Regions from separate parts of the Nesterenkonia halotolerans genome, predicted to be linked through region 1. Evidence: riboswitches for the same ligand, from Rfam matches in the RefSeq annotation. Region 1 holds a riboswitch; each other region holds the start of a gene.
The links. Region 1 has a riboswitch for S-adenosylmethionine ahead of H4W26_RS07275 (flavin reductase family protein). Riboswitches for the same ligand answer to the same signal wherever they lie in the genome.
Positions count from the first base shown of each region.

Region 2: it holds a riboswitch for S-adenosylmethionine, as region 1 does, so the genes downstream of both, H4W26_RS06310 (O-acetylhomoserine aminocarboxypropyltransferase/cysteine synthase family protein) here and H4W26_RS07275 (flavin reductase family protein) in region 1, are expected to answer to the same signal.
Region 3: it holds a riboswitch for S-adenosylmethionine, as region 1 does, so the genes downstream of both, H4W26_RS04355 (LLM class flavin-dependent oxidoreductase) here and H4W26_RS07275 (flavin reductase family protein) in region 1, are expected to answer to the same signal.

Region 1 covers NZ_JADBEE010000001.1:1,584,873-1,595,072, forward strand. Annotated here, with positions in the region: gene H4W26_RS07260 (ABC transporter permease) at 1-602, shown strand, start outside; gene H4W26_RS07265 (LLM class flavin-dependent oxidoreductase) at 705-2,108, opposite strand; gene H4W26_RS07270 (acyl-CoA dehydrogenase family protein) at 2,200-3,414, opposite strand; SAM riboswitch class I at 3,420-3,506, opposite strand; SAM riboswitch class I at 3,690-3,776, shown strand; gene H4W26_RS07275 (flavin reductase family protein) at 3,785-4,315, shown strand; gene acs (acetate--CoA ligase) at 4,396-6,438, shown strand; gene H4W26_RS07285 (O-acetylhomoserine aminocarboxypropyltransferase/cysteine synthase family protein) at 6,435-7,730, shown strand; gene H4W26_RS07290 (CoA-binding protein) at 7,730-8,266, shown strand; gene H4W26_RS07295 (helix-turn-helix transcriptional regulator) at 8,331-9,992, opposite strand; gene H4W26_RS07300 (hypothetical protein) at 10,071-10,200, shown strand, end outside.
Region 2 covers NZ_JADBEE010000001.1:1,366,190-1,376,389, forward strand. Annotated here, with positions in the region: gene H4W26_RS06275 (MurR/RpiR family transcriptional regulator) at 1-211, opposite strand, end outside; gene H4W26_RS06280 (allantoate amidohydrolase) at 208-1,476, opposite strand; gene H4W26_RS06285 (pyridoxal-phosphate-dependent aminotransferase family protein) at 1,473-2,768, opposite strand; gene uraD (2-oxo-4-hydroxy-4-carboxy-5-ureidoimidazoline decarboxylase) at 2,821-3,312, opposite strand; gene H4W26_RS06295 (amidase) at 3,309-4,589, opposite strand; gene H4W26_RS06300 (acetamidase/formamidase family protein) at 4,589-5,743, opposite strand; gene metX (homoserine O-acetyltransferase MetX) at 5,818-6,924, opposite strand; gene H4W26_RS06310 (O-acetylhomoserine aminocarboxypropyltransferase/cysteine synthase family protein) at 6,940-8,391, opposite strand; SAM riboswitch class IV at 8,525-8,654, opposite strand; gene H4W26_RS06315 (hypothetical protein) at 8,936-9,364, shown strand; gene H4W26_RS06320 (FAD-binding oxidoreductase) at 9,521-10,200, shown strand, end outside.
Region 3 covers NZ_JADBEE010000001.1:948,129-958,328, forward strand. Annotated here, with positions in the region: gene H4W26_RS04350 (ABC transporter substrate-binding protein) at 1-1,448, opposite strand, end outside; gene H4W26_RS04355 (LLM class flavin-dependent oxidoreductase) at 1,557-2,945, opposite strand; SAM riboswitch class IV at 3,009-3,124, opposite strand; gene H4W26_RS04360 (hypothetical protein) at 3,231-4,214, opposite strand; gene H4W26_RS04365 (hypothetical protein) at 4,274-4,606, opposite strand; gene H4W26_RS04370 (endonuclease/exonuclease/phosphatase family protein) at 4,610-5,449, opposite strand; gene H4W26_RS13980 (helicase-related protein) at 5,446-7,995, opposite strand; gene H4W26_RS04380 (hypothetical protein) at 8,048-8,677, opposite strand; gene H4W26_RS04385 (phospholipase D family protein) at 8,737-10,200, opposite strand, start outside.

The DNA.
Region 1 (10,200 bases):
CCGGGGATCTGATCGATCACATGACGATCTCGCTGCAGCGCGTGCTGCTGGGCTTCGCCGCCGGGGCGGGACTCGGACTGGCTCTGGGCTCGCTGCTCGGTCTCTCCTCCATCGCCGACGCCCTGCTGCACCCGACCGTCGGCGCCTTCCGCGCCGTGCCCTCGCTCGCCTGGGTCCCACTGCTGCTGCTCTGGGTCGGGATCGACGAGGACTCGAAGGTCATCCTGATCGCCATCGGCGCCTTCTTCCCGGTGTTCACCGCCGTACACTCGGCGCTGCGACACGTGGATGCCCAGCTGGTGGAGGCCGGACGCGCCTTCGGGTTCCACGGTGTGCGGCTCCTCGGCACGGTGCAGCTGCCCGCCGTCGTGCCCAGCGTGTTCTCCGGACTGCGCCTGGGCCTGGCTCAGGCCTGGCTGTTCCTGGTGGCCGCGGAGCTGCTGGCCTCCTCCGAAGGGCTGGGCTTCCTGCTGGATGAATCTCGGAACAACGGGCGCACGGACCGGCTGCTGCTGGCGATCGTGCTGCTGGCACTGCTGGGCAAGCTCACCGACACGCTGCTCGGCATCGTCGAGCGCAAGGCCCTCAAGACCTGGGCCTGAACCCGCGCTCCAGCGTTTTACCGGGGCTTCCGCGTTCTACCGGCCACACCATCGGCCAGGTAGAACCCGGAAGCCCCGGTATTTTGCGTTGAGAAGGGGCGCTCAGCCCTTGCGGCGGAGCTGGAACTGCGCGCCGTGGTGGTCTTCGGGAAGGTGATCGCCTGCGCCGAAAAGCTTGTTGCGCAGCGTGCCCGGGGCGTACTCGGTCTTGTACCGACCGAGCCGCTGCAGCTCGGGCACCACATGCTCCACCACATCCTCGAAGGTCCCGGGAGTGATGTGGTAGGCGAGGTTGAACCCGTCCACGTCGGTCTCCTCCTGCCACTCGATCAGCTGCTGCGCCGCGCTCGGACCGTCGCCGATGATGACGGGGCCGAAGCCGCCGACGCCGACCCACTCGGCCAGCTGCCGGACGGTCCAGACCTCGTCCTCCCGCCCTGAGGCCTTCTGGAAGGTCTCCACGGTGGACTGGATGGCGTTGGACTTCACGTCGCCGATGGGCTGGTCCAGGTCGAACTGGCTCAGGTCGATGCCCATCCAGCCCGACATCAGCACCAGTCCGCCCTCGGCGTCGATGTACTGGGTGAGATCGTCGTACTTGGCCTGGGCGGCGTCGTTGTCCGGTCCGGTGACGATGGTCTGCATCGCGAAGATGCGCACCGAGTAGGGGTCCCGTCCGGCGTCGGCCACGGACTGGCGGATCTTGGCCACCGAGGCCTTGGCCAGCTCCTTGGTGGGTGGATTGATGAACATCGCCTCGGCATGCTTGCCGGCGAAGGCGCGGCCTCGGGTGGACGCCCCGGCCTGGTAGATCACGGGGGTCCGCTGCGGGGAAGGCTCCACCACTCCGATGCCGGGGGTCTTGAAGAACTCGCCGTGGTGTTCGATTCGATGCACCTTCTCCGGATCCGTGAACACCCCCGACGCCTTATCGGCCACCACCGCGTCATCCTCCCAGGAGCCCTCGAGCAGCTTGTAGACGACTTCGAGGTACTCGTCCGCATGGTCGTAGCGGCGGTCGTGCTCCATCTGGTCATCCTGGCCCATGTTCTGCGCAGCCGAGGGCAGATAACCGGTCACCACGTTCCAGCCGACGCGTCCACCGGTCAGGTGATCCAAGGTGCCGAGCCGGCGGGAGAATGGGTAGGGATGCTCGTAGGCGGTGCCGGCGGTGATGCCGAAGCCCAGGTTCTTGGTGACGGCGGCCATTGCGGAGACCAGCAGGAACGGGTCCTGCAAGGGGATCTGCGCCCCCGAGCGCAAGGCTGCATCGGGGTTTGAGCCGAACACGTCGTAGGGGCCCAGCACGTCAGCGATGAACAGCCCATCGAAGAGGCCCCGCTCGAGGATCTGCGCAACCTCGGTCCAGTAGCCGATGGTGTTGTACTCCCGGGCGCGGTCATCCGGGTGGCGCCAGAGCCCCGGAGACTGGTGGACCACGCAGTTCATGTCGAACGCGTTGAAGAGGATCTCGCGCTTACCGGCCTCGGTGGTGGGGTAGGTCATTCTCATGCTCCTTCAGAATCGGATCGAGCAGAACTGCATCCAACGGAATCGGATCCAGCTGTGGAAAGTCTGGGCGCCGCCGTGGGCAGTGTCAGACGAGCTGGGTGACGGCCGGGAGGTCTGGCTCGCCCACGCTCCACAGCCGCACCGGTTCGGTGCCGTTGACGCGGTGATCTCCGGCTATCCGGGCCTTGTACACCCAAGGGTTGTGGCTGGTGACCGTGCGGGCGTTGCGCCAATGACGGTCGAGACCGCGAGTCTGGCTGACTCCCGAGGCGCCGAGCACGTCGAAGATGCGCGTGACAGCTTCCAGCGCCGGTCGGTGCAGAGCCACCTGGGCGCGTCCAGTGGAGAGTTCGGCGGCGTTGGCGGCAGCGATCGCCTCCTCCGGCCCGGCAGTGCGCGCGGCGAAAGCGGCATCAAGATAGGTGGCCGTGTGGAGCACCTGTGCCCTGGCCAGCGCCGCAGCCGCATCCACCTCACCGATCACCTGGAGCAGCTGGGGGTCCGTGCGGGGTGTGCGAGTGTTGGCGTGGGTATAGGTGCGGGGACGCTCGTGCAGCAGTGCGGCCGCGTCTCGCGCTGCGGCTTCGACGATCCCGGCCAGGACGATCAGCAGGATGTGCTGGTACAGGGCCGTCTGGTAGGGGAAGCGGTCCGTGAGTCCACGCAGCTCCGAGGTCTGCACCGCGGCATCGGAGAGCCGTGCGGTCCCTGAACCTGTAGTGCGCTGACCGAATCCATCCCAGTCATCCTCGATCTGGACACCGGGCTGGTCCCGACGAACCAGCACCGCAAGCTCATTGTCGTCGGCGTCCCGAGCTGTGACATCGAGCCAGTCCGCGAAGATCGCCCCGGTGGTGTAGTACTTCACTCCGTTGACCACCGGTCCTGTGGAAGTCTCGCTGACCAGCGTCCCTGAACGGTGAAATCCGCCCTTGCCAGGTTCGGTCCACGCATTGCCCACCAGCTCACCGGCGGCGAGACGCGCCAGCCAGCCCTGCACAGGCTCTTCCCCCGCCGGGCGCCAGAGCAGGTCCTCCTCCACCGCGAAGTGCCCGCGCAGCACCTGGGGAAGATTGCTGTCCTGCGCCGCGAGCTCCAGGAGCACCACACTGGTCTGCACCCAGTCCAGCCCGCTGCCCCCGGAGGACAACGGAAGTCGGAGCCGACCGATGCCGGCGTCGGCGAGGGTGCGCACCTGTTCACGGGCCAGTTCCCTATGGCGTTCACGATCCAGGGCAGAGAGCCCGGCGCGCTCCACAGCGTCTCGAAGCTCAGCAGAGACAGGCAGATGTATGTTCATACTTTCCTCCATCGATTCTGGCGGTAGCACCCGGCAATCCCGGGTTGCTGCGACGTCGACGGGCCAGATCCCTCAGTCGCTCTGGATGGTGATGGGCTCAAATATAGAGGACAAGCATGCTGTTTCGTCAAATGGTCATGACTTCACATGTCGTCGTGTGTTCATTCACGGACCTGAACACACTAGGTTGCCGGGAGGCTCCGGACGTCATACGGCGTCTCACAGTGCGAACAAATCTTGCTGCTCCACGGTGCGAGCCCGTAGCTTTGAACCTGTAGCCATCCCGAGCGGCTGAGAGATCTGGCTCAGAGACGCCGCAGCAACCCGGATATGCCGGGTGCTAACGCCAGGACCGATGGAGTTGATCAATATGTCTGTCCCTGCTCGTACTCTCGAAGATCCTGCAGCCGCATCTCGCGTGGACTCTTTTGCGCTGCGCCATGCCCTCGCTCAGTTCCCGCAAGGCGTGGTCGCGGTTGGCGCGGAGGTCGACGGCTCCCCCGAGGCGATCATCGCGTCCACCTTCACGGTGGGAGTCTCCCTGGAGCCGCCGTTGGTCACCCTCGCGGTGCAGCACGATTCCTCCACCTGGCCCAAACTCGAGCGCAGCGGCAGTGAGCTGGGTATCTCGGTGCTGGGCCGGGATCAGAACGGGCTCTGCCGGCAGATCGCCTCGAAGGACCGCGCGAACCGCTTCACCGGGGTGGAGTACCAGCTCCACGGTTCCGCCCTGCTGCTCGAAGGCGTGCCGATGTGGCTGCGCACCCGTATCTACGACCAGGTCAGGGCCGGTGACCACGACATCATCGTGCTGGAGATCCTGGATCTGGGATTCACCGAGGACGCCGCCGGTCTGGTCTTCCACCAGCACGAGTTCAAGACCCTGACCCCCCTGAGCTGACCCTGAAGGACCCCTCGTTGACCACCTCGCGCTCCCCTGCCCTGGACACAGCCGCGCCCTCTTCGACGGCGCAGCGCGCTGTGTTCCCCGCAGACCCGCTGGTCGCAGATGTCCACAGCTGGGCCGACCCGACTGACGAGGACCAGCGCCTGGCGTTCTGGTCCGAGGCCGCCACCCTGCTCGACTGGGCCACACCGTGGGAGAACACCCACACCTGGACTCCGCCCGACCCGACCACCAAGCGCGGCCCGAGGATCGGCTGGTACGAGGGTGGGACGCTCAACGCGGCCGTGAACTGCGTGGATCGCCACATCGCCGCCGGGCGCGGCGAGACGATCGCGCTGCACTTCGAGGGCGAGCCCGGTGACCGCGAGGATGTCAGCTACGCCGAGCTGGGCCGCCGGGTCAATCAGGCGGCCAATGCGCTGACCGCCATGGGCATCACTCGTGGCGACCGTGTGGTCATCTACCTGCCGGTGCTGGTGGAAACCATCGTGATCACGCTGGCCTGCGCCCGGCTCGGTGCGGTGCACTCGCTGGTCTTCGGAGGCTTCTCCGCCGAGGCGCTGAAGTTCCGCGTGGAGGACACCGGGGCGAAGCTGCTGGTCACCACGGATGGTCAGTTCCGCCGCGGCAAGGCAGTCCCGGTGAAGGCCAATGCCGACGCCGCCGTGGCCGAGGCGACCACCGAGCACGGCGGGAACCTTGAGCACGTCCTGGTCATCAACCGCACCGACTCCCCCATCGAGTGGACGCCTGGGCGTGACCTCTGGTGGCACGAGGTGGTGGAGACTGCCTCCACCGAGCATGCCCCGGAGTTCTTCGAGGCCGAGACCGAGCTGTTCATCATGTACACCTCCGGGACCACCGGCAAGCCCAAGGGATTGGTCCACACCACCGGCGGCTACCTGACCGGAGCGCTCTACACCTACCTGCGGCTCTTCGCCCATCCGGATCCGGCCCGGCGCACCCATGACGTCCACTGGTGCACGGCTGACCTGGCCTGGGTGACCGCACACACCTATGAGATCTACGGTCCGCTGGCCGCTGGCGCCACCCAGGTGATATTCGAGGGGACGCCGAACACTCCGCACGAAGGACGCCACTTTGAGATCATCGAACGGCACAGGGTGACCACCTACTACACCGCTCCGACCCTGGTGCGCTCACTGATGGGATGGTTCCCCGAGGGCGTTCCGGCGCAGTACGACCTCTCCTCGATCCGGCTCGCCGGCACCGTGGGCGAGGCCGTCAACCCCGAGGCCTGGCACTGGATCCGCCGCGAGATCGGCAGAAACACCACCGACGACGCCGGAAGACCCGCACTTCCCATGGTGGACACCTGGTGGCAGTCCGAATCCGGCTCCACGGTGCTCTCCCCGCGTCCGGAGGACGCGCAGCTCAAGCCCGGCGCGGCCAGCCGCGAGTTGCCGGGCTGGGGCGCAGCCGTCGTCGATGATGCCGGCCGAACCGTCCCCCACGGAACCCAGGGAAATATCGTGCTCACCCATACCGGCCCGTCGATGGCGCGCACGGTCTGGGGCAATCCCGAACGCTATTTCACCTCCTATTGGGAGAAATACGCTGATCAGGGTTGGTTCCTCGCGGGCGACGGCGCACGGAAGGATGAGGACGGAGACCTCTGGATCCTGGGCCGGATCGATGATGTCATCAACATCTCCGGGCACCGGCTCTCCACGATCGAGATCGAATCTGCGCTGATCTCCCACCCCGATGTGGTCGAGGCCGGGGTCTGCCCGGTCTTTGATGAGATGACCGGGCATGCCGCCGTCGCCTTCACCGTGCTGACCACTGCGGCCCGCGAGCGCCTGGAAGCCGCTGGTGGAGCCGGAAGCGCGGCAGAGCGTGAGCTGCTCGGCGCCCTGCGCAGCCATGTGGGCGAGGTGATCGGTCCGGTGGCAAAGCCGCGCAGCGTGATCCCGGTGCCAGAGGTGCCCAAGACCCGTTCCGGGAAGATCATGCGCCGGCTGCTGACCCAGCTGCATGACGGTGAGACCCTCGGGGACACCACAAGCCTGCAGAATGAACCCTGTGTTCCAAAAATTGAAGAGATCTGCCAACGGCGCGGGACCGCGCCGAGAAAAGAAGAGGTAGCTCCATGAGCGATCGCCAGTTCGGCTTCCGCACCCGCGCCCTGCACGCCGGGGCCGTCCCCGATGCCGTCTACGGTTCGCGTGCCGTGCCCATCCACCAGTCCACCTCCTTCGTCTTCAAGGACACCGCAGACGCCGCGAACCTCTTCGCGCTGCAGAAGTACGGCAACATCTACTCGCGCATCGGCAACCCCACGGTCTCCGCGCTGGAGGAACGGATCGCCTCACTCGAAGGCGGCATCGGTGCGGTGGCCACCGCCTCGGGGATGAGTGCTGAGTTCCTGGTCTTCGCGGCACTGTGCGGCTCCGGGGATCACATCGTGGCCAGCTCCAAGCTCTACGGCGGCACCATCACCCAGCTCGATGTCACGCTGCGGCGGTTCGGGATCGAGACCACCTTTGTGGACTCGCTGGAGCCCACAGACTATGAGGCCGCGATGCAGGAGAACACCAAGGTGGTCTATACCGAGGTGGTCGCGAACCCCAGCTCGGACATCGCTGACCTGCGCGGACTCTCCGAGGTCGCACATCAGCACGGCGTGCCGCTGGTGGTGGACTCCACGCTGACCACCCCATACCTGATCCGCCCCTTCGAATACGGCGCGGACATCGTGATCCACTCCGTCACCAAGTTCATGGGTGGTCACGGCACCACCCTGGGCGGGGTCATCGTGGAATCCGGTGAGTTCCCCTGGGACAACGGGAACTTCCCCGCGATGACCGAACCCGTGGCCTCCTACGGCGGACTCTCCTGGTGGGGCAACTTCGGCGAATACGGCTTCCTCACCAAGCTGCGCGCCGAGCAGCTGCGAGACATCGGACCCTCCCTCGGCCCGCAGGCGGCGTTCAACCTGATCCAGGGCATCGAGACCCTGCCCCAGCGGATCGACGAGCACGTGGCCAACGCCCAGAAGGTGGCGGAATGGCTCGAAGCCGATGAGCGCGTGGACTACGTGAACTACGCGGGTCTGCCCTCCCATGCAGATCATGACCGCGCCAAGGAGATGCTGCCCAAGGGCGTGGGCTCGGTCTTCAGCTTCGGCATCCGCGGCGGCCGGGAGACCGGGGCCCGCTTCATCGAGGCCCTGCAGCTCGCCAGTCACCTGGCTAATGTGGGTGATGTGCGCACCCTGATCCTGCACCCGGGATCCACCACCCACCAGCAGCTCTCCCCGGAGCAGATGAGCGCAGCCGGCATCCCGGAGGACCTGATCCGGATCTCGGTGGGCATCGAGGACGTCGATGACATCATCTGGGACCTGGACCAGGCGCTGAGCACCGCAGTCGAAGGAGACAAGTGATGAGCGAGCAGACCCTGACCAACGACGACGAGGCCACGGCCGAACATCCCCATGGCCGCTGGACCGCGCCGTCGCCCTCGCGTCGCCTGCAGCTGCTGCGCAGCGCGAAGTCCGTGGCGATCGTGGGCATGTCCGACAAGCCCGCGCGCGCCAGCTACTTCGTGGCCACCTACCTGATGAGCTCCTCGAGCTACACGGTCTACTTCGTGAACCCGCGGCTCCAAGAGGTGCTGGGCCAGCCGGTCTACGCCTCGCTGAAGGACCTTCCCGAGGTGCCGGACATCGTTGACATCTTCCGCCGCCCCGAGGATGTTCCCGCCATCGCGGAGGAGGCTGCCGAGATCGGCGCGAAGACGATCTGGGCGCAGCTCGGGATCAGCTCCGAGGAAGCCATGCAGCTTGCTCAGGACGCTGGGCTCAACGCGGTGCAGGACCGCTGCATGAAGATCGAGCACGGCCGGTTCCACGGCAACCTGCACCTCTCCGGCTTCAACACCGGGGTCATCTCGGCGAAGCGGCAGATCCTCGACGGCTGAGTGCGGCTGCCGGGCCCGAGTCACGTTGCGCTGAACGGCGCCCGGCGCCCGGCGGCCGTCGACCTCAGCCGCCGGCTGTCCCGTGGCGCAGCCGGTGTCGGATCTCGTCGCGGGAGCTCACATCGAACTTGGTCAGCGCATTGCGCACATGGAAGTCGATGGTGCGCACGGAGACCCCCAGTTCCTCGGCGATCTCCTTATTGGTCCATCCGTCAGCGATCAGAACAGCGACCTGGCGCTCCCGCCCCGACAGCCCGTCCAGAGGGCCGGTGTGGTCGTTCGCCACGCTCTCGCGGAGCGTCTCCGGCTTCAGAGTGGGGATGATTCCCGCCGGTGTCATCGCCGGAGACGGCCCCTGGACGGGCGGGACCCGTTTGAGCGGAGCGTGCCGGTCCAACCGTGGCCTCAGCGCAGAGAGCTGCTCCAAGGCCAGCTGCAGAAGCCCCGGCGAACCCACGCGGGTGAACAGCGCGATGGACCACTCAAGCCCCTCGATCACGGTCACGCGATTCCGTTTCAGCTCCTGGGGATAGGCGATGACCAGCGCACCCATATCCAGGTATGTGAAGGCTCTGAAGAGCCGGAACCCACCGGCATCAGAGGTCTGCTGCGTCAGGTGCATCGGAGGCTGGGCTTCGAGCCACTCGTCGACCCGCGCGAATCGTCGCATGGCTTCGGTCGGGTCGTGCCTCCCCCAGGCTTGGAAGCCTTCCATATAGTCCACGACCGACCCCTCGAACTGCGGCGCGACGGGGCAGTCACCGGCTTGGACGACGCGTTGCACCGAGGGGATCATGGAACTCAGTCCGGCGTAGTAGGCCGCACGGACCAGCAACAGCACCGCGTCGATTTCGACGTTCATCCAGCCACCGGCCTCATCACGAAGTCGCAGCAGGTGCCGCACGGCGCGCGCGTGATCGGAATCCACCACGGCCGTCCAGGCGTACAGGTGTTCCAGCGCAGAAGACACCAGCACCCCCGCGTCCTTGCGCACAGCCGAGATCTCTTCGATCATGGGGGCGACGTCGGCGGAGCGACCTCTGCTGATCGGTATCAATGCCCAGGTCAGATAGGCGACAAGCGCCGTGGCATCCTCTCGCCTCAGCAGTGCGCTGTCCGTCGCGGCTACCGCCACGTCCATCGCCTCTTTCCAGAGTCCAGCCGTGAACAACACCCGAGCCAACTGGGCCTTCGCGAAGGTCAAGAACCTCATGTCAGGGGTCACCGCCATGACACCGGAGAGGTCCGCATACGCCCCGACCGGGTCGCCGAGATAGCGACGCCTGGCGCCTCTCGCCGACTTCAGACCCACCTGGAAGGCTTCGGAGTTGGGTATCTGCTCGAGTCTCTGAATCTCGTGAGAAATTTCAGCCTCGGCCTCCTGGACCGTGCGAGGATCCTGAGCATCGAAGACCTGCCATAGTTGAATGAAGGCGCTCAAACCAGCCGCATGCGCTCGCTCCCATTCCATCGCCTCTCGAGGTGCATCACCATGGTCCTGCGCGGCCAGGCGCTGGTCGAGATGCTGCTCCCTGACCGCAAGCATGCGCAGCGTCTCACGCTTTGCGGCCTCGGCGCGGCCAGGAGTGCCCATGATGCCCAGGTCCGCCGCCACCAGGGCGACGGCCTGTGCGAAGACCAGTGCCGCGGGGTCCTCGGGCTCGACTCGGGTCTGCCGTTCCAGCGCTGCGACGGCCTCCGGCAGGTTGTCGCGGTCCAGCGCCACGAGTGCGAGCCCGCCTTGTCACAGTGGACCAGGTTTGAGGCATCGGAGCGATGACTCATACGGCGGGAAGCAATCGAGGTGCCCCAGGATCGCTCCGAAGTACAACAGATCCTGGAGTGCCTGCGCGTCAGCCTTCAGGCTCGTCACGGCGAGGAAATGTTGGAACGCCTGTTCCAGGTCACCGCGCAGGAGGGAATCCGCGGCGGCA
Region 2 (10,200 bases), 220 kb from region 1:
AGAGCCGGGACACCGTGGCCTTCGAGACGCCAGTCTCGCGGCTGATATCGGCCGCGGAGAAGATGGCCAGGTCGCCCAGATGCTCCAGCAGGAAGTCCGCCACCCGCCGCTCCTGCGGCGCCAAGGCTCCGTAGTGCGCGTCGATCCGAGCGTCGATGCGTGTCTCGGGTTCAAGCCGCAGCTGATTCGCGGCGTCCGGTGTCGGGGTCATCGTCTCGCTCGCTCTCCATGCTCACGCGCCAGCACCCAGACAGCTTCTTGAAGCGCCTGCAGCGCCAGCGCCACGTCGGCGGCCAAGACGTTCTCCTCCGGGTGGTGGCTGATCCCATCCTCGCAGCGGGTGAAGAGCATGCCGATCTCGGTCACCGCCGCCATCGCCATGGCATCGTGCCCGGCGCGGGAGTACAGGGTGATCGGGTCGGTGTCCCCCGTCACAGCAACTCCGGCCGCGAGCGCCCGGGTCAGCCTGGGCGAGCAGCTCACGGTGGAGGCGGCGTGGATCTCTTCGACCACCAGCTCCAGGTGACGCTGCGCACAGAATCCGGCCAGCGCGGCGTGGATCTCCTGCCAGGCGGCGTCGCGAAGCGCATCGGATTCGGCGCGCAGGTCCAGGGAGAAGTCGGCCTCTCCGGGCACGACGTTCACCGCTCCGGGACGGGTCTCCAGCTGACCGACCGTGGCGATCACCCCGCGCTCACGACCGATCCGTTCCACGTCCAGCACCGCCTGAGCCGCTCCGACCAGCGCATCTCGGCGGCGTTCATAAGGCGTGCCCCCGGCGTGCCGAGCCTCGCCGAGAATGGCGAGCCGGAAGCGTCGCGCCCCGGCGATGGAGCTGACCAGCCCCAGGGGCCGCTGGTCCGCTTCCAGATAGGGGCCCTGCTCAATATGGGCTTCAAGGTAGCCGACCAGATCCTCAGGTGACCGGGCGGCGTCGTCGATCCGCTCTGGATCCAGCCCGAAGTCCCAGAAGGCCTGGGCCATGCTGATCCCCTCGGCATCCAGGGCCTCCCACCAGGCGGGGTCCCAGGTGCCGGCCATGGCACGCGAGCCCAGCAGGGTTGCGCCGAAGCGCGTGCCCTCCTCATCGGCGTAGGCGATGACCTCCACGGCGAAGGGAAGGTCTCTCGCGTAGGGGGTCAGCAGTCGCGCGGTCTCGATTCCCAGCAGCACGCCCATGATGCCGTCATAGCGCCCGGCGTCCGGAACGGTGTCCAGGTGGGAGGCGATGATCAGCGCAGGCAGGCCGGGCTCGCGCCCCTCCAGCCGAGCACACTGATTGCCCGCGGCGTCCTGCCAGGTCTCCATTCCCACCTCGGCCATCCAGGCGGCAGCGAGCTCATTGTGTCGCTGGTGCTCCTGGGTCAGATAAGCACGCAGGATCCCGGCCGGCAGGGCGCTGATGGCGGCGAGCTCATCGCAGCGAGTCATTATGCGGGCGGCCGCCGCGTCGAAGGTCATGGGGACACCCGTCATGGGGAGACTCCCCTGGACTGCAGGGGGTGAGTGGACTGCAGGGACTGGTCATGCTCTCCGGGCTGCCCGCGATCCGGCTGAGCCTGGTAGATCTCTGCCGCGGCGCCGGCACCGCCGCCCGGGCGGACCTCTGCGCCACCGGCGCGCAACACCTGTTCCAGTGCCGCAAGGGTGAGCATGACGGCGTCCTTGCGGGCGTTGTAGCCCATGGTGCCGATCCGCCAGACCTTGCCGTGCAGCGGTCCGAAGCTGGTGCCGATCTCGATGCCGTAGTCCTGAAGCATCGCGGTCCGCGCGGCGTCGCCGTCGATTCCTGCTGGGATCTCCACCGCGACCACGTTGTTCATCTTGTGCGCGATGTCTCCGAAGACCTGCAGCCCGAGTCCCTGGACTCCTGCCAACATGGCCCGGCCATGGAGCTCATGACGGGCGACGGCGTCGTCGACTCCCTCCTGAAGCAGCAGTCGGGCGCATTCCCGGGCACCGTAGAGCATGGAGGTGGCTTCGGTGTGGTGGTTCAGCCGCTGCGGACCCCAATAGTCCATGATCATGGCCAGATCAAAGTAGTTCGAGGCGATTCTGGTGCCGCGACCCTCGGTGCCGTCGGCGATGCCTGCTTCGACGTGTCGGCGCGAGCGGATGGCCTCCACGGCACGCTCGGAAAGAGTGATGGGCGCCGATCCGGAGGGGCCGCCGAGGCATTTCTGCAGTCCGGCGGTGACCGCGTCGACGTTCCATGCATCCGCCGAGAACTCATTGCCGGCCAGGGAGGCCGTCACGTCGGTGTAGAACAGGACGTCGTGGCGCTGGCAGATCTCACCGATGCCGGCGAGCGGCTGATTCATCGTGGTGGAGGTGTCACCCTGGACCAGGGCGAGCAGCGCTGGCCGCTCCTCGACGATGGCCTGTTCGATCTCCTCCGGCGTGAAGACCTGGCCCCAGGTCTTCTCCCGGACGGCGACCTCAGCGCCGGCGCGCACCGCGATCTCCTTGAGCAGGTGGCCGAACCGTCCGAAGATCGGCACGAGCACCTTGGCGCCGGGTTCGATCAGCGAGATCAGGGCCGCTTCGATGCCTGCCCGGGAGGTGCCGTCCACCAGGAATGTGGCCTCGTTGCTGGTCTTGAAGACTCCGCGGTAAAGCTCCATGACTTCGTTCATATAGCCGGTCATCGCGGGATCGTACTGGCCCACGAGCTGGGCTGACATGGCGCGCAGCACGCGCGGATCGGCGTTGATCGGGCCCGGCCCCATGAGCAGCCGGGGCGGCGGATTGATCTGGCGGGAAGTCATGGTCACCATGCTACTGAAACTATTGTTTCATCTGTGAAACAGGTGCGTATCGTCATGAGACGACCTGCCCCAGCCGCAGCACTGCGATCTCAGCGAGCTGCTGGCGCCGGACGACTGCCTCTTCCTCCTCAGTGTTCTGCAGACGAAGCGCGAGCTGGGTGCGCATCTCGCGGTCTGATCGGCCGGCGGCGCGGATCAGGAAGATCCGGTCGAAGCGCTGCTCGTAGGCCTCATTGGCGCTGACCCACTCCGCCTGGGCGGCCTCATCGGCCCCGAGGCTTCCCTGTTCACGCCGGGAGGCCTCGGCTTCCCGAGAGGAGCCCTGCACCTTCTCCCCGATCCGCGGGTGATGTTCCAGCGCGCCGTCGACCTCGAGGTCGGTCCAGTCCTGCGCCAGCTCTGCGGCGGTGGTGGTCAGCTCCTCGACGCTGTCGTAGGGTCTCCGGGCGAGGATCGCCGCGCGCCAGGAGGGGATGGGCGCGCAGGCGGCGAGCGTCTCGGTCAGCTCCCCCGGGGTGGCCTCATTGAATTCACTGAGCTTCATCGTCGGATCTCCTGAGTCGGCTGGAGCCGGGCGTGGAACTGCTGCGCCCAGCTGATGAGTTCATGATCGCTGCCGGGCGCCCCGAGCAGGCTGACGCCGGTGGGAAGTCCCGCTGCCGTGCGCAGCGGGACATTGACCACGGGCAGCCCGGCAAGACCCGCCAGGCAGGTGAGCATCATGGTGCCGCGGCGGTGCTTCTCGATGACTTCTCCACCCAGCGCGGCCTCGCGGCGCAGCGGCGCAGGACCGGCGGCCGAGGGAAGCGCCAGCACGGAGTCGCCGACCCATTCGCGGATGATCCGGCGGGCGCCGGCTGCCAGCGCCCGGGCCTGCTGCTCCTGATCGGCGCTGAACTGGCTGGCCGTGCGGAACCGTGCGCCGACGTCGTCGGCCATCGCCTCCCAGTGGGAGCTGATCCACTCGCCGTGGTTCGCCCAGGCCTCGCGCATCTGAATGATGCGGAAGGCCTCGAACCAGGCGGCGTGCATGTCCCGGGAGACGCCCTCGAGTCGCTTCAGGTGCAGGCTTGGGTGCAGGGATTCGTGATGCCCGCTCACGCCGTCCACGGCGGCGCGCACGGCGTCGGCCACCTCCGGGTCCACCTGGTCGAAGAGGCTGGGGATGATCGTGAGCTCCGGCGGAAGCGCGGAGGGCTGGGCGGGCTCTTCGCGGGCGGGCTGTTCGCGGGCGGGTTGTTCGCGGGCGGGCAGGAGCACCTCCGCCACGAGGCCCAGTGTCTCGGCGTCGCGTGTCATCCAGCCGACGGTGTCGAAGCTCTGCGCGAGCGGGAGCAGACCCTCGCGGGAGATCGCACCATGGGTGCTGCGCATGCCCCAGAGCCCCTGGTAGGAGGCTGGCACGCGGATCGACCCGCCGGTGTCGGTGCCCAGCCCGATGCTCACCTGGCCCAGTGCGACGGCGGCGGCGGAGCCCGAGCTGGAGCCACCGCTGATCCGATCCGGGGCAGCGGGGTTCGGCGGTGTGCCGTAGTGCTGGTTGGTCCCGGCCAGCGAGAGTGCGAACTCATCGGTCTGCGCGATCCCGGTGATCGCCGCGCCTGCCTCGAGCAGGAGCCGCACGGCAGTTGCGGTGCTGGTCTGCTCGGTGGCCTCGGCCAGCCAGGTGGGGTTGCCGGCGCCGATGCGGTGTCCCGCGAGGGCGTAGAGGTCCTTGACGGCGACGCTCTGGCCTTCCAGCGGTCCGGCGCCGGAGGAAGGGACCAGCGGGGCGTCCGGTTCCCCGCCTGAACGCCAGACGGTGCTCGCGACGGACCCCATCACAGCTCCGTGAAATCTGAGATGGCCACCCGGGCGTGGACGCCTTTGACCAGGTCGACCACCTGGGAAATGTTGAAGTCGGTGGCGGCGGAGAGATAGGCGTAGGCATGTTCGGCATCCAGGCCCCAGCGGGCCTGCAGCAGCACGATCGCGTTGCGCACGCAGTTCCGCACGGCGATGTCCAGGTCCTCGTCCATGCCGGTGGGGATGAGGAACTCTGCGGTCTCTGCCAGCGGTCCGACCTGTTCGCCGAAGGCTGTCAGGGCCTGCTCCCGAGGAATGACCTCGAAGCGCAGCAGCCCGCGCAGCGAGGCCTCCATCGCGGTGAGCGCCACTTCTCCGTCGCCCTGGGCGAAGTGCGGATCGCCCACAAAGGCCAGTGCACCTGGCACCTGCACCGGCAGGTAGAGCGAGGTCCCTTCGGTGAGCATCTTGATGTCGATATTGCCGCCATGGGTCCCCGGCGGCACTGAATGCGGACGGGTCTCCCCCGCTACGGCCACGCCGATGGTCCCGAAGAAGGGTGCCAGCTCGAAGCTCAGCAGCCTCTCAGCCCCGGCACGCGGAGCCATTCGGCCGCGGGCTGCACCGGGGGCGGGGCGCTCAGGCTCTGCGGACCCTGCAGACATTGTCGATGCTGCGGACTCCTCGGACTCCTCGGGCTCCTCCACGGCGGCGAAGATCGAGACGTTGCGCTCACCGCGCGGGTACTCTCCGGTGAGCGCCCCCTTGCCGTGGCGGTTGGAGATGATGCCGTAGGGAACACGACGCTGCAGCTGCTCGATGGTGACCTTGAGCAGATCACCCGGCATGGCGCCCTGAACATGGATCGGCCCGGTGTTCACGTGCGGACCGTCGACGGCGGGGTCCCGCGGGTGGTCACTGGCCGCGAGCGCGATCGCGTCGGTGAGCACCTGCTCCTCGGGCACTCCGTGTCCGGCGAAGTAGGCCAGCGGATCCCGACCCTGATCCTCCAGGATCCCTTCATGAGAAAGGGTGTCGATGAGGACCCGATCCCCGGACTCGATGCGCAGCGCCGGCTCATCGGCGGCGCAGGGCAGTCGCCCCCAGAAGATGTTCTCCGGGCTGGCTGGGAGGTAGCGGACGCCCTCGGACAGGTGTTCGCCGGGCTGCAGGATGGGCTGCGGGCTCATGGATCACTCTCCTCGTTCCGATCAGTCTGCCCGATCAGGTGTTACAGCAGAGTGACATCTCTGGAATGTCTGTTTCAGAGGCGCAGCGTGGCGCGCATGGGCTCTCCCAGCTGCTCCGCGCTGGTCAGGAAGCCGTCATGCCCGATCGGCGAATGGATCGTGTGCACCGGGTGGCCGCCCGGGATCGCATCGGCGATCTGCTGGGACTGCTCCGGGAAGTACAACCGGTCCGTCTCCACGGCCGCGAGGAACGGCACCGCCGTGACGCCGGCCAGCGCCTCGGCCACTCCACCACGTCCGCGTCCGACATCATGGCTCATCAGCGCCTCGGAGAGCACCACGTAAGAGTTGGGGTCGAACCGCTTGAGCAGCTTCTCGGCCTGGTGGTCCAGGTAGGACTCCACCTGATAGCGTCCGCGCCGCCGCTCGGGCCAGCCGAAAGGATCCTCGGCGCCCTGCGGGGCGCGACCGAATCGAGCGCCGAGCTCGGCCTCCGCGCGGTAGGTGATGTGCGCGATCCGCCGCGCCAGCCCCAGCCCGGAATGCGGCGCGGGACCGCCGTAGTAGTCACCCCCGGCGAAGTGCGGATCATTCTCCACTGCCAGCACCTGGGCCTGCCCGAAGGCGATCTGCTCGGCAGTCGACGCCGCACCACAGGCGAAGACCGCCACCCCGTCGACCATCTCCGGGTAGGTGGCGGCCCATTCCAGCGCGCGGGCGCCCCCCATGGATCCCCCGATCACCGTGTGGAAGCGCTGAATGCCCAGGGCCTGAGCCAGCTGAGCCTCCAGGTGCACGGAATCGCGAATCGTGACGAAGGGGAATCGGGAGCCATAGGGGTTCCCCTCGGGATCCAGGGAAGCTGGTCCGGTGGAGCCGTAGCAGCCACCCACCATCGCCGGGGCGATGACGAACCAGCGCTGGGTGTCGATCGGGCGACCGGGTCCCAGCAGACCCTCCCACCATCCGATGGAGGGGTCTGCCGGAGTCGCGGCTACATGGGAGTCCCCGGTCAGGGCGTGCGCCACGAGGATCGCGTTGTTGCCGTCCTCGTTGAGCGTGCCCCAGGTCTCGTAGGCGATGGTAACTTCGGGCAGCTGCCCACCTGTCTCGAATGTGTACGCCCCCACATCTGCCGTGTTCAGCGCACCCGCAGGCCTGTCCCCAAAGTCATTCAGCACCCGATCACCCTAACCTCAGACCGCGGAAGCGGCTTCTCGCTTCGTCACATTGTCCGCACTCTGGTCATCCGCGGAAGACTCCTGGTCAGACGCATGCCCGGCACCCCGGTCGGCAGACTGGATGGCGGCTGCCTTGTCGAGCCCCTGAGCCAGATCGGCGATGATGTCGTCGATGTGTTCCAGACCCACGGAGAGCCTCACGAGACCGGGCTTGACCCCTGCAGCATGCTGCTCAGCGGGGCTCAGCTGCCGGTGCGTGGTGGAGGCGGGATGAATCGCCAGCGAGCGCACATCACCGACGTTGGCCACCAACGAATGCAGCTCCAGCGCGTCCACCAGCGTCTGGCCCGCACGGGCCTGCGTGGCGTCGTCGTCGCCGGGTCCGCCGGCAAGCTCGAAGGCCAACACAGCACCGGTGCCTCGGGGCAGGTACTTCTGCGCCCGCTCGTAGCAGGGGCTCGACGGCAGCCCGGAGTAGTAGACGCGCTTCACTGCCTCGTGGCCCTCCAGGTACTCGGCCACTTTCTGAGCGTTGGCGACATGACGCTCCACGCGCAGCGAGAGGGTCTCCAGGCCGAGGTTGATCTCGAAGGCGTTGTGCGGAGACAACGCCGGACCGAGGTCGCGCAGCAGCTGCACGCGGGCCTTGAGGATGAAGGAGAGGTTGACCCCGAAGATCCCCTCAGGCCCGAGATCCCGGCCGAAGACCAGCCCGTGGTAGCTCTCATCCGGGGTGCTGAAGCCGGGGAAGCGCTCCGGGTGGGCGAAGTAGTCGAAGCGCCCGGAGTCCACGATCACCCCGGCGATGGCAGTGCCGTGACCGCCGAGGAACTTGGTGGCCGAATGCACGACGACGTCGGCGCCGAAGTCGATCGGCTTGATCAGGTACGGGGTGGTCAGGGTGGAGTCGATGATCAGCGGCGCGCCATGCTCGTGGGCGACCGATGCCACCCCCTCGATGTCCAGCACGTCCCCGCGCGGGTTGGCCACAGCCTCACCGAAGAAGGCGACGGTGTTCTCCCGGGTGGCGGCCCGCCAGGACTCCAAGTCATCGGGGTCCTCCACGAAGGTGACCTCGATGCCGAACTTCGGCAGCGTGTGCTTGAAGAGGTTCTGCGTGCCGCCGTAGAGGGTGGGTGAGGCGACGATGTGGCTGCCGGACTCGGCGATGTTCAGCAGCGCCAGCGAGGTGGCGGCCTGACCGGAGCCGACGCCGAGAGCCCCGACGCCGCCTTCGAGGGCGGCGATCTTGTCCTCGATCGCCTGGACCGTGGGATTGCCGATGCGCGAGTAGATCGGCGCGATCTCCTCGAGGCCGAAGCGACGTGCTGCCGCGGCGGTGTCGGGGAAGACGAAGGATGTGGTCTGGTGGATCGGCAGGGCCCGTGCTCCGGTGGCGGGATCGGGGGCAACCCCGGCGTGGATCTGCTGGGTCTCAAACTGCCAGGTGCTGTTGTCGTTGCTCAAGGGACTGCTCCGTTCAATGCGGTCCTTGGGGCTGAGCCGCGCATGAACGTCGCTGCCGGGGAGAGAACTTCCGGCGTTGAATCCTGTACGGCCCCGTCCTGAGGACTGGGTTTAAGGGCCCGCACTGGTGTGTGGCCCGCGCTTGCTGCGTCGACCACCGATGCTCGGTGGCTGCCGCAGCCAGGTCGTCACCCGGGGCACCCCACCGCGAACTGGAGGGTTGCCGGCCAGCAAACCGGGGTTTTGCGCTGGCACTCTTGACCTAGGCATAAGTCTGCATCGCGGAACGCCCCGGTGCAAGTGCACCCCCTCCGTTGAAAAAATCGTAGAGCTCTAGCAAGTCGTAGGGCTGTAGCTCTACGACAACGCAAGAGCTCTACGATTTTCTGCCACTGGCGTGGCAACAGGACCCGAGATCAGCAGCGTGGCTGCCAACGATTGAGCACCCGCTGAGCGCGATGAGGACATCCCGCAATGGCAGGTCCATCCGGAGGGCCGACCTTCATTCCTGCCTTTGCGGTGCAATTTCTGCGAGCGTGAAGCGATGGGACATCAGATGCGAACCTTCGGCGCGACCACCGTCATGGGAGCACTGCTGGGCGGGTCTCTGCTCGGATGCACGACCAACCTGCAGGACCCGGATACGCCGGCCGGTGTTCCGAACTACGTCGTGGAGGAAGAAGCCGGCGGACCCGACATGGCCTTGGAAGGACAGATCGCCGAGCTCGATGGATGCTTCTACATCAAGGGCCCTGAGCCGGAGGAGCAACTGACGCTGGCAATCTTCCCCGCGCATGAGATCCATGAAACGTCCAGCGGCTCAGGATTCGCCTTCCGCGGCGAAGCCTTCTCCGACGGTGATGGGATCACCGTGGGTGGCGGCGAGGCCGGACCCACCATCTACGCAGTTCCTGATCAGTGTGATGACGAAGTCCAGCAGTGGCGGGTCACTCCGTCCACGCCCGCGCCGTGAAATCCGCCCTCGCATCGAAGAATCGTAGAGCTATCGCGTCGTCGTAAGGCTATAGCCCTACGACTTGCTAGAGCTCTACGATTTTTCCGGGTGGGGGGCTCTTCCGCGGGGTCTTCGCGGGGAGGGTGTGACGCGCCTGACCTACACTCAGTTCCCATGAGCTCCTCCGACAATGATGTCCGCACAGCCCTGCGCAGCGCCTTCGCGCCCGACGCCTTGACCACCGACCCGGCGCAGCTCGACTCCCACTCCGTGGACAAGGGGCCGCTGGAGCACTGGCAGGTGCACACCCCGCTCGCCGTCGTCTTCGCGGAATCGGTCGCGGACGTCCAGCAGCTGGTGCAGCTCTCCGCCGAGCACGGCTTCCCACTGATCACCCGCGGAGCCGGGACCTCCGTCTCCGGCGGAGCCAACACGACAGCAGGCTCGGTGGTATTGAACCTGACCCGCATGAACAAGATCCTGGCGATGCGTCCCGAGGACGAGGTCGCCGTCGTCGAACCGGGCGTGATCAACGCGGACCTGAACACCGCCGCCGCGCAGCACGGGCTGATGTACGCCCCGGACCCGGCCAGCTACCGCACCTCCACCATCGGGGGCAACGTCGCCACCAACGCCGGCGGGCTGCGCTGCGCCAAGTACGGTGTCACCCGGGACTCCGTGCTGGCCCTGGACGTGGTGCTGGCCGACGGTACATTCATCCACACTGGACAGGCCACCTTCAAAGGGGTCGCCGGCTATGACCTGACCAGCCTGTTCGTCGGGTCCGAGGGGACGCTGGGCATCGTCGTCGGCATCACCGTGCGGCTGCGTCACCTGAGTCAGCACACCGAGAC
Region 3 (10,200 bases), 640 kb from region 1:
GCCTGCAGCGCCTGCTGGATGGTCTCGTAGACGCCCTCATTCACCAGGAACGTGGTGTTCGCACCGTTGGGCGCCTCTTCGGTCCCCGGGCGATAGTTGATGTTCAGGATCCCGGCATGGGGTGAGGTCCAATAGCCGACCTGGGCGTCGTAGGCATCCGGGCCGGAGAAGGCCCCGGAGGAGTTCTCCGAGGGGGTCAGCGGGCGCAGCTGAATGTCGAAGCCGGCGGCGCGCGCCTGTTCCTGGAAGTTCTGGATCGCGGTGTTCCCGTCGGGGGTGACGATGGTGTTCAACCCGTAGGTGAAAAGCACCTCCAGGCGTTCGCCGTCCTTGATCCGGGTGCCGTCCTCGGCGCGCTCGGTCCAGCCGGCCTCGTCCAGGAGCTCATTGGCGCGGTCCAGATCGAAGGGATACTCGCTGGCCGCCTCGGCGTCGTAGGCGGGGGTGCTCTGCGAGAGATACCCGCTGGGCTCGAAGGGGACGGTGCCCAGGAAGGCGGATTCGATGTTGGCTTCCCGGTCGGTGGCGAAGCTGAGGGCCTGGCGGACCTGCTGATCGGTGAAGACGCCCTTCTCGGTGTTCAGGTTGATCACCACGGGACGGCCCGGGGTGATGTACTGCTCGAAGTCGAACCGCTCCTTGGCCTCGGCAATGTTCACCGCAGGGATCTCGCCCACGGCGTCGCTCTCTTCGGAGAGCAGCGAGCCGTAGCGCGAGGTGTTGTCCGGGATGAAGCTCCAGCGGATGCCCTCCACGTAGGCCGGGCCCTGGTGCTTGGCGTTCTCGGGGGCGGAGTTGTAGTCCTCATTGCGGGCGAACTCGAGGTACTGCCCGCTCTCCCAGGCCTGCACGGTGAAGGGCCCGGAGCCGATGGGGGCGCGGCAGTTCTCCTCTGCGCTGCGGTTCTCCAGCGCGGTGGGTGACTGGATGCCGAAGTAGGACTGGGAGAGCGTGGAGAGGAAGGGCGAGAACGGCGCGGAGAGCTGGATCTCCACGGTGTGCTCGTTCACGGCAGTCGCGTCTTCGTAGAACCCGCCCAGGTGGGCGGCGGCGGTGCCGTTGCCGCCGTCGAGCCAGGAGTCGAAGTTGTACGCCACGGCCTCGGCGTCGACCGGGGTGCCGTCGGTGAAGGAGACGTCTTCGCGCAGGTCCAGGGTCCAGACGAGCTGGTCCTCGGAGACCTCCCAGTCGGTGGCGAGCCAGGGGACGATCTCGCCGTCGTTGTCCTGAGAGACCAGTGAGTCCAGGATCTGGCGCGCGGTGAAGTTCTCCTGAATCCAGCCTCCGTAGACGCATTTGGGCTCTTGGAGGTGGCCGTATTCGATGATGCCGCCGGACTGGGGTTCACCGGTGGGCTGCCGCTCGGCGACCTGTTCGGTGCTTACCAGGCCGGAGGCGCTGCCGCAGCTGGTGAGGACGGCGGCGCTGAGCAGTGCTGCTGCACCCATGGGAAGTCTGGATCTCCACTTGTTTATGGGTGCGTTCGGGGAGGGCGGGGTGGTCATGGGGCTCCTTCTCGGAGTGGTTCAGAGGGGAAGAATGGTGGCGCGCAGCGCTCAGACGGTGGCAGGGACCTGGGCGAATGCGCCGCGGTAGCGCGCACCGGGGTGGGTCTCCGGCAGGCGGTCGCGGCCGAACAGTTTCTGCCGCAGCGTGCCTGGGGTGTATTCGCGCTGGGCCAGTCCGCGCTCGCGCAGGACGGGCAGCACCTTGTCGGCGAACTCCTGGAAGGAGCCCGGGATCACCCAGTTGACGACGTTGACCCCGTCCACCCCGGCGTCCTGCCATTGCTGGAGCTGATCCGCGATCTGTTCCGGGGTGCCGACGATCCGGTTGTTGCGGTTGGAGCGCCAGGCGATGTCGGCCACCAGCGGCTCTCGGTCCGTGATGGTCTTGGACGCCCATTCGGTGAACCCGCGCCGGGTGTTGGTCTGCACGTCCTTCAGCGGAGTCTCCGGCGGGTAGACGCGACCCTCTGGGTCCACCAGCGCCGAGTGCGCGAGGTAGCCGTCCAGCGAGGCGAACTCTTCGGCTTCGGTGAGCTTGCGCTGCCCCTCTTCCTCGGTGTCCCCGATGATGAAGCTCAGCCCCTGGAAGAACTTGATGTCCTCAGGGGCCCGTCCGGCTTCGACGGCGCGGGCGCGGGTGTCTTGGATCTGCGCTCTGGCGACTTCTGGGTTCGGTGCTGCAAGGAAGACCGCTTCGGCGTTGCGGGCGGCGAAGTCGCGACCGGAGGCGGAGGAGCCGGCCTGGAAGAGGACCGGGGTGCGCTGCGGGGAGGGTGAGGGAAGGTGGGGGCCCTCCACCGAGTAGCGTTCGCCCTGGTGGTAGATCTTATGCACCTTGGCGGGGTCCGAGTACTGGGAGCCGGAACGGTCCTTGATGACCGCACCTTCGTCCCAGGAGCCTTCCCAGAGCTTGTAGGTCACGTCGACGTACTCTTCGGCCCAGCGGTAGCGCTCGGAGTGTTCGGTCAGTCGTGGCATTCCGTAGTTGCGGGAGCCGTTGTCCTGCATGCCGGTGACGATGTTCCAGGCGATCCGCCCCTTGGAGATGTGATCCAGTGTGGAGATCTGCCGGGCGAACTGGAACGGGTGCGACTGGAAGACGTTGGAGGTGGTGGCCAGGCCGATGTTCTCCGTGACCACTGCGAGGGCACCGAGGAGCACCGTCGGGTCGTTGGAGGGGATCTGGAGCCCCTCGTTGAGGTAGACCGAGTAGTCGGCATCGGAGTCTCCGTAGTGGCCGGAGACATCGGCGAAGAACATGGCGTCGAACTTGGCGTCCTCGAGGATCTTGGCCAGGTTGATCCACGTGGCCACATCCGTGAACTCGGTCTGCTGGGCGTCCTCTCGGCGCCACTGACCGTGGTGGATGTGGCTGTTCGTGTTCATCACGAAGGCGTTGAAGTGCAGCGGGGTGCGTGCGGAGTTCTGCTCAGGCATGAGGTATCCACGTCTCTCTTTGACCGTGGCACTCCTGCGTACTCCGAGGGAGCTGGCGCAGGGGCACCGTACTTGCCCGGGCGGTTGCGACACCGGGCCGAATCATCACCTGGAGCACCCCACTACGGTGAGAGGGTTGCTGTCCGGACAGCCAGGGCTGTGGTCCGGAACTCGTGATTCTGTGGTTCAGCTTAGAGCGCTACAGAGCTGAACACAAGTGATGAACATAGTGATTGACATAAATGGAAACGCGTCATCAGTGTTGGGCTCGAGCCGGCGAGACGGCTACACAGGACGGTTGAGTCCGTCACCGTCCCACGTCAGGTCAGCGTTTGTCCGGATGAGGAGCACTTCGAGGCCGGGTGTCTGCATCAGCTCGCCGATGAGTTCGCTGGTTCCCGCCACCAGCGTCGAGTCGCAATCGATCTCTGTGGCGAGCACCCAGGAGTGATCGTCTGGCCACAGGAGGCTGGGCGACTGGACCCACTGGGGGTGCTCGGCCCACGGCGCCCGTGCAGGCCAATCAGGGTCGGAGAAGTGCTCTGCACCGGCCTGAAAGAGGAAATAGTGCCGCCCGGTCTCTCCATGGAGGTCGAACCGCGGACCGGTCGCGATCTCAGGGGGAAGCACGCCAGAGCCTGGTTTCGGCGTATTCCAAGCGATCGTCGGGAGAGTCCGCTTCACCAACCGGAGGATCCTCCTGCTGAACCTGCGGGCGGCAGCAGCCCTCCTACGAAACGACACCGCGGCGCGCCACACAACTGCCTCGGCGTGGTGGTCAGCCGAAGAGCCGTCACCCGTTTCGACCACCATGAACTGCACCCCAGCCGAGCTCACGAGGCCACCCCATCCTTCCCAGACAGCAGCAATACCGGCATCGGGGGTCGCAGTATGCCGGGCAAGCACGCGGGCGAGGACCGAGAGCGACCTCGCCTCGAGGCTTCCCATAGATGGAACACCGTAGCGCCACCCATCAGGAGCGACAGCCTCCTGCGCGTCATCGTGGAGGGACCGCTGCAGGCGTGCGTACTGGGCTTCTGAGTGCATGGTGGTGCCGAACGCTTCCGCGACGCTTGCCCAGGTGGTGCGCTCCGTTTCAAGTGAAGCGTCGATGTCCGAGGTGCCTTCAAAGTAGGTCGCCTCGTCAACGCCGAGCCATGTCTTGGCAGCCACCGGGCGGTCACGCTCGAGAGGGTGAAACACTCGCGCATACATCTCGTAGCCGCGAGGCACTATCGACAGAACACTGCCGAAGGGCTCAGCCTCCATGGGACGAAGCCATTCACCGCGTCCTACATCAGGCACGTACCGGAACTCCCCCGACATGCTCAGTTTCCCTGCGGAGGTTGTGAGACCTCGACGTGGATCTGGACGTCCACGCCATCCGTCGCGTCTTCTGCAGCCTCCGTGTACTCGCGAACCTCGTCTTCGCTGATCTCCTCCTCCGGGTCCCAGATCGTCACCTCCAAGACGCCATCCTGGGAGGAATACGCGGCACCTTTGACCTGCGGGAGATGACTCATCGACTGCAGCGCCTCCTCTTCCACGCTCTGCGGTTCCGGCGGCCCGCCTGAGCACGCGGTGAGCAGCCCGGCAGCGGTGGCGGTAAAGATCGCTAGTGGCGCGACTCGCCGTCGCATTCGTGTTGACCGTGCACTCATGCTTCAGAATTCCTCCGTCTTCTGGGGAGGCCTCGAACCAAACTCATACAGCAGCGGCGCGTGATCGCTCAGCTCGTCGGCCGGCGCTCCCTCGATCACATCGGCGCGGGTCAAGGACTCGTATAGAACATCATCGAGAAAAGCATGATCCAGCTCAAAGGGTGCTGTTCCCGACGACAGATAGGTCCGGACTTCATCGGAATGGAATCTGCGCATCGCGTCTCGCCAGCCGTGACTGTCTCTCATCTGGAAGAACTCCCTGTTGCCCGGGGCCGTTTTGGGCGCCGTGTTATCGAAGAGTCGGGCAACGTTCCAGTCCCCGGCGAAGATGAAACGGTCGCTCTGCACCTCTTGAAGCATGAGGGCAGCCAGATCATTGTGACCAGCGCGATCCCTGGATGGCCGACGCGCTGCAGCACTGTCCGTGTCAGTCACCGTGGAGGGCGTATCCGAACCGGCCAACGCATGCACGGAGGCGAGAGTCAGGAGGCCGTAATTCTCCAGATCGACTACGCCAGTCGTGACATAGCCTCTAAACGCTTCCCAGAGATGCTCATGCTGGGCGGGAACCTCCGGTCCAGAACGCAGCCCGAACTCCTTCTTGGCCAGAATCGAGCTTCCCCCTACCCGGCTGCTGCGCGGTACACCGTTGATGTCGTAGCGACCGGACATCCATTGCGGAGCCAGAACATTCAGGTCTGCAGGTTGGCATTCCTGCAGCAATGCGAGGTCAGGGGCAAGCGCCGCCAAGAGAGCCCACTGACGACGTCGGTTCTCCCGTCCTCGAAACTTCCCCGGCTTCATGTACGCCATGTTCCACGAGACCACGCGCGTCTCTTTCACCTCTCATCTGCTGCCGGGTCACGTCGACTGCTTTGCGTCCCCGGTGGGCTCAGGTCGACCTTCATCCAGGCGAGCTCTTCGTGCCGATCCGCCACCACACTGATGAAATCGTCCTGTCGCGGTTGGCCGAACGCCAGGCGGTACACCCCCACTGTCCTGGTGAGTCGCCGCTGGTGTCCGACCTCGCGACTGAACGGGATCGCGGGGATATACCGCTCCACCGTCGCCCCACCTGGAGTGGTGTGCAGCCAGTACGGCACCAGCTCGGAGATGCCCTGCGCGGTGGACTGCACCACGGCGGCGTCGAACGCTCCCTGCCATGGATCTTCCGACTCCCCCAGCACCGCCAGATCACCGAAGTCTTCGGCAATGTTCTTCCGGACCGCGTGGCCCTTGTACCGGTGCACTCGACCTTCTCGTTGTTCCATGTCCACGGGATTCGAAGGAAGATTCCAGTGCACCACCGCATGACTGTAGGGATGGAAGTCCAGCCCCTCCTGCCCCACGGACGTTGACGCCAGGACAAAGGGCCTAAACGGCGAGTTGAACGCTCTGCGGACCGAGGACTCACGGTGGAAGGTCTTGTCATCAGCTGCTCTGCGACCCCCATACCGTGCGGCAAAATGTGTGCTCATACGGTGCTGATGCGAGTAGATGCGGGGCCCGTCTACCTCGAAGGTCTCAATCTCATTGACGGTGCTGCGCAGACCAAGCGCCTCGATGACAGCCATGGAAACTCCGGCCACTCGTTCGGCAGGATCCTTGTTGGACAGTCCTTCTGACTCGACCAGCACATGGACGAACTCGTCTAACACTGATTGCAGGCCCCCATCGAGAGCATGTTGGAGCGCATCACGCCAGTAGGCCCGGTCTCCGGAAGACCGGACGACTGGGACGACCTCAGGCCGGTTGAACAGCAACCTCAAGGCCCGGGCGATGCTGAACGCAGCCACGCTACGGTCTTTCACCTCTTCGGCCGAGTGATCTCCTGCGATGCGCGTCAAGGCGCGCATCGCACTGGTTCCAAACCCTCCCACGCCGAGCTCCGCCATCCGCCTTGGCAGATCCACAGGGGGACGTCCCAGATTGTCCGGCAATCTCTGCGTCTCATCGAGGTGAAGCCGAGCCGCACGGGAACTGGCGGCCTGCCCGGCATGCTCCTCTCCCTCGAGCAAGCCTTTAGGCAGTCCCCAGAGGAACTCACGCATCGCTCGCGCGAGCGCGTCAGCTGCCGCCGGATCTCGACGCCGGTCCAGCAGCATCGGAGCCGCCCAGTACCAGCGGGGGTCTTCGGCGCCCAAGTCGTCTACCGTCGCCAAAGATTCCGGGAGGAGTTCAGCCAGAAGGCTTCGGACTCCCTGCTCGGCGATGTCGAGTACCTCCTGCTGGGGAAGGTCGCGTCGGCGCACGTGCCTCGCGACCGCCAAGGGGTCAGTGACGCGGGTCAGCTCAGCGAACGGATACGTCAACGACCAGGTCGGCATCGACATGGGACGGTCCTCGGTGATCTTCAAGGTGAGCGGCGCAACGGCTCGGAGCTGATCGTCGTACCTCCGTGGATCCGATGCTGAACTCGTGAGAGCGGCTGACGCGAGCTCCTTCTCGCGGCTGCGCCGGTCTGCTTCGTAGCTGAGCAGGGTCGAAATGGCTTTAGGCACCACCGTCCACGCAGAGAACACCAGCCGTTTGGTGAAGGACCCGAGTCCCGTATGGGAGAACGGCCCGCTGGGGCGGTAATAGGACAACGACGGCGGCAGCCAGAGGACATCGGCAGCGCCTGACTTGAATACATCTTCCTCGAGTGATCTCAGCTTCGCGTTCCCAGGGTCGAGTTTCCTGTAGTCCCGGATGACGCGCCAGTCCAGCAGTCCTGAGGCACTGGACAGGGTTCGAGCCAGGGTGGGGTCGCCCATATCGACGCGATCATGAAAGTTCTTGCGGAGCATGTACGAGTCGCGCTCCATGAGGTTGAGCGGATATGGACTGGAGCGCCAGTACTCAAGGGCGTCGCGTGAACCGACATGTTTGGCCACGCGATCCAGAGTGACCCAGGAACGCAGGTCTTGTGGCGTGACCTGCGGCTCCGGCAGGTGACGCAGCTTCACCATCGCGTCGGCCTCGGTGGTGAATGCGGTCCGCTCGGTGCGACACATGACCCGGCGCAGCTCGCTCTCCACTGCATCCTTGGCCTCCGCGGCCAACGCCGTCTCCGCCGGATCCGAGGTAAGCCGCTCCATCGCTCGGCCCATCGTCTTCAGTTGTGACTCCACCCGAACCGCTCGGGGTGGCCCGGCAAGGAATTCAACGGTCTTGATGAAGTCGCGGTAGTGGTCATCGCCGTCCTCGTCGTCGTGCAGCGTATACATCTTGTAGGGGGTGGCGGAGAGCATCAAGATCTTGGCCTTCTCCTGGTTGAACATGCGTTGCGCCAGCTTCGCCCCGGGAACGTCCGTCTCTGCGGGCGCGTCGAGAAGATCTTTGAAGCGTTGAAACTCATCAAGGATCACGAGATCCGGCGACAAGAGGTCCAGGGCTATCTCGGACACTGTTGCTCGGAGGCGCGCTATGACGCGCATGCGCCGCTCCCGTAGGAGCGCATCAGGGTACCATGCCGTCGAGCGCCTCAAACTCTGCGGCACACTCCGTGACCTCGTCCAACAGCCCTCTGCCGTCTGGCCCTCGGCGCACCCGGCATTCCTGGATAAAGGTGTCACAGGTGCCTCTGTCCAATTCCTGGACGCTGAAGGTGTCGAATTCTCGGTCGAAGTTGTCCCGTCTCATCTCGCCGCGGAACATCTCTCGCCACGAATGATTTTCCGCTGCTTCAGGCACTCCACCTTGGACGAGCATATGCAGAATCAAGAGTCGTTCATCGCCGCGTCCGAGCCGGTCTCCCTGGGTGAACGACGTCCCAGTGGTGAGGGCAATGAAGTTGACCTTATTGCGGCTGAGGGGACCGGTGACGCTGGGTAGCAAAGTAAGTCGGTCAGCGTGACGGACCTGGTGGGCTCCGACTGAATTGAGCCGGGCGAGGTTTTGCGCAGCGATCTGTGCATTAGTACAGATGTAAACCACGTCGATGCGATCCTTCTTCTTCCAGAGGTGGTCGACGGTTCGAGCCACCACGCCGCGCGCCACCATGGTCTTCCCGAGTCCAGTTTCATCGGCGACTAGGAACCTCTGGACCGGGTCGTGTTCACCCCATAGCCGGTTGAAGGCGTAGTCCACGGTGCTTCGTTGGAAGTCTTTGAGCCCGCTCAGCGTGGAGGAGACGTCAGGTCGCTCCATCAAGACACCTCCGCGTGGATCGCCCACACCGTAGACCAGAGCTCATCGAGACCGGCCGGGACCAGGTCTTCGGCCTCGGGCGCAGCGCGGAGCTGTTCCATGAGAGTGCTGATGCGCACGAGCGTCTCCGGATCGCGTCCGATGGCTCGGACCAGGGGTTCGAAGAGGGCGAAGTCCTCAAAGATCCGTCCCGGATCAACCGCCGCAAGCCCAGTGCTCGAGGAGTCCACCAGATCCATCTCGGCGACCAACTCGGCGTAGGAGGCTTCATTGAGCAGCAGCATGAGGTACTTCAGCACGTCTGCTTTGTCCTTGATGATCTCCCGAAACGCGGCGTGCTTTCTGCCTTCGATTTCCCCCGAGAGCTCAGCGATGATGACTCGGCGCCGGGTCACCCGCGTCGCTCCGGACCCCAGCGTGGTCTCTACAGCCAAAAAGGGCGTGACGTTGAGTCTCGAGAGACGCGACCACTGCACCCGAGAGCTGAGGGTCTTGGCGTGGTGTGTCAATGAGATCGGCCAGATCATGGTGGTGCCGATCTCAGCGCGCGGCATGTCAAGCCTCAGCGTGGCTTCCACTGTGGTCTCCCCTGTGGCGCGCACATCTAGGACAGGGCGGGCTGATGCAAGTGCAAGATGCCACTGTTCGATCTTGCGCTCCGCCTCGTGCTCCTGCTGCGCGGCAGTCTCCTCCAGAGCAGGCGCATAGCTCTCCCACAGATCTTCCAGGCCGGGCTTACCTGCACCGGTGCCGAGCATGGCTTGCACGCCACACTCGCGGGTCGGGCCGGTGAGCAGGACGTTGAACTCCACGCTGCGGCCCCAGGCCGGGTGCCCGGTCAGGTTGGCGCTTCCGGTCACGATCACGGATCGCCGTTTGGGCAGGTCCAGCACCACTGTCTTGGCATGGAGACCGTTGGAGGTCTCGAGCTCGACGTGCGGCTGTTCCTGTTCCCGGTCTGTGAGGTCAGGGGTATCAGTAGAGGTCATCGGCAGCACGCGCAGCTGCCAACCCTCGGTGATCGCAGGGCCGAGCATATCCAGGGCCACCGGTGAGGAGAGCAACGTCCGCTTGTTCGAGGAGGTTCCCGGTGTCATGTCCTTCAGGGCAGTGACCGCCCGGGGCGAGAGGAAGGGACTCACCGCCAGGAGCTTCGTCGCCTTCATATCAGCGAAGGGCCAGGTGTCGGAGCCGTCGAGTCCGATCGGTAAGAGCTCTCCGTCGCTGAATGGCTCGGGCAGCATCAGGTCAACCTGGCTCAAGGTCGCGGCGAGGTCTTCGACCTGCCGGGATCGTTGTCGGTCGAGGCCTCGTGTGGTCAAGCCAGGAAGCGCCCGCAGGAATTCCGCGGCGGGAGCCGCGTCCAGACATGGTTGGTCCTCGTCAGCTGAATCTGGCATCTCATCCAGAACCAGCGCCGTGTCCCAGGCCTGGTCTTGCGTGATGTTGCGGCTCAGCACAAT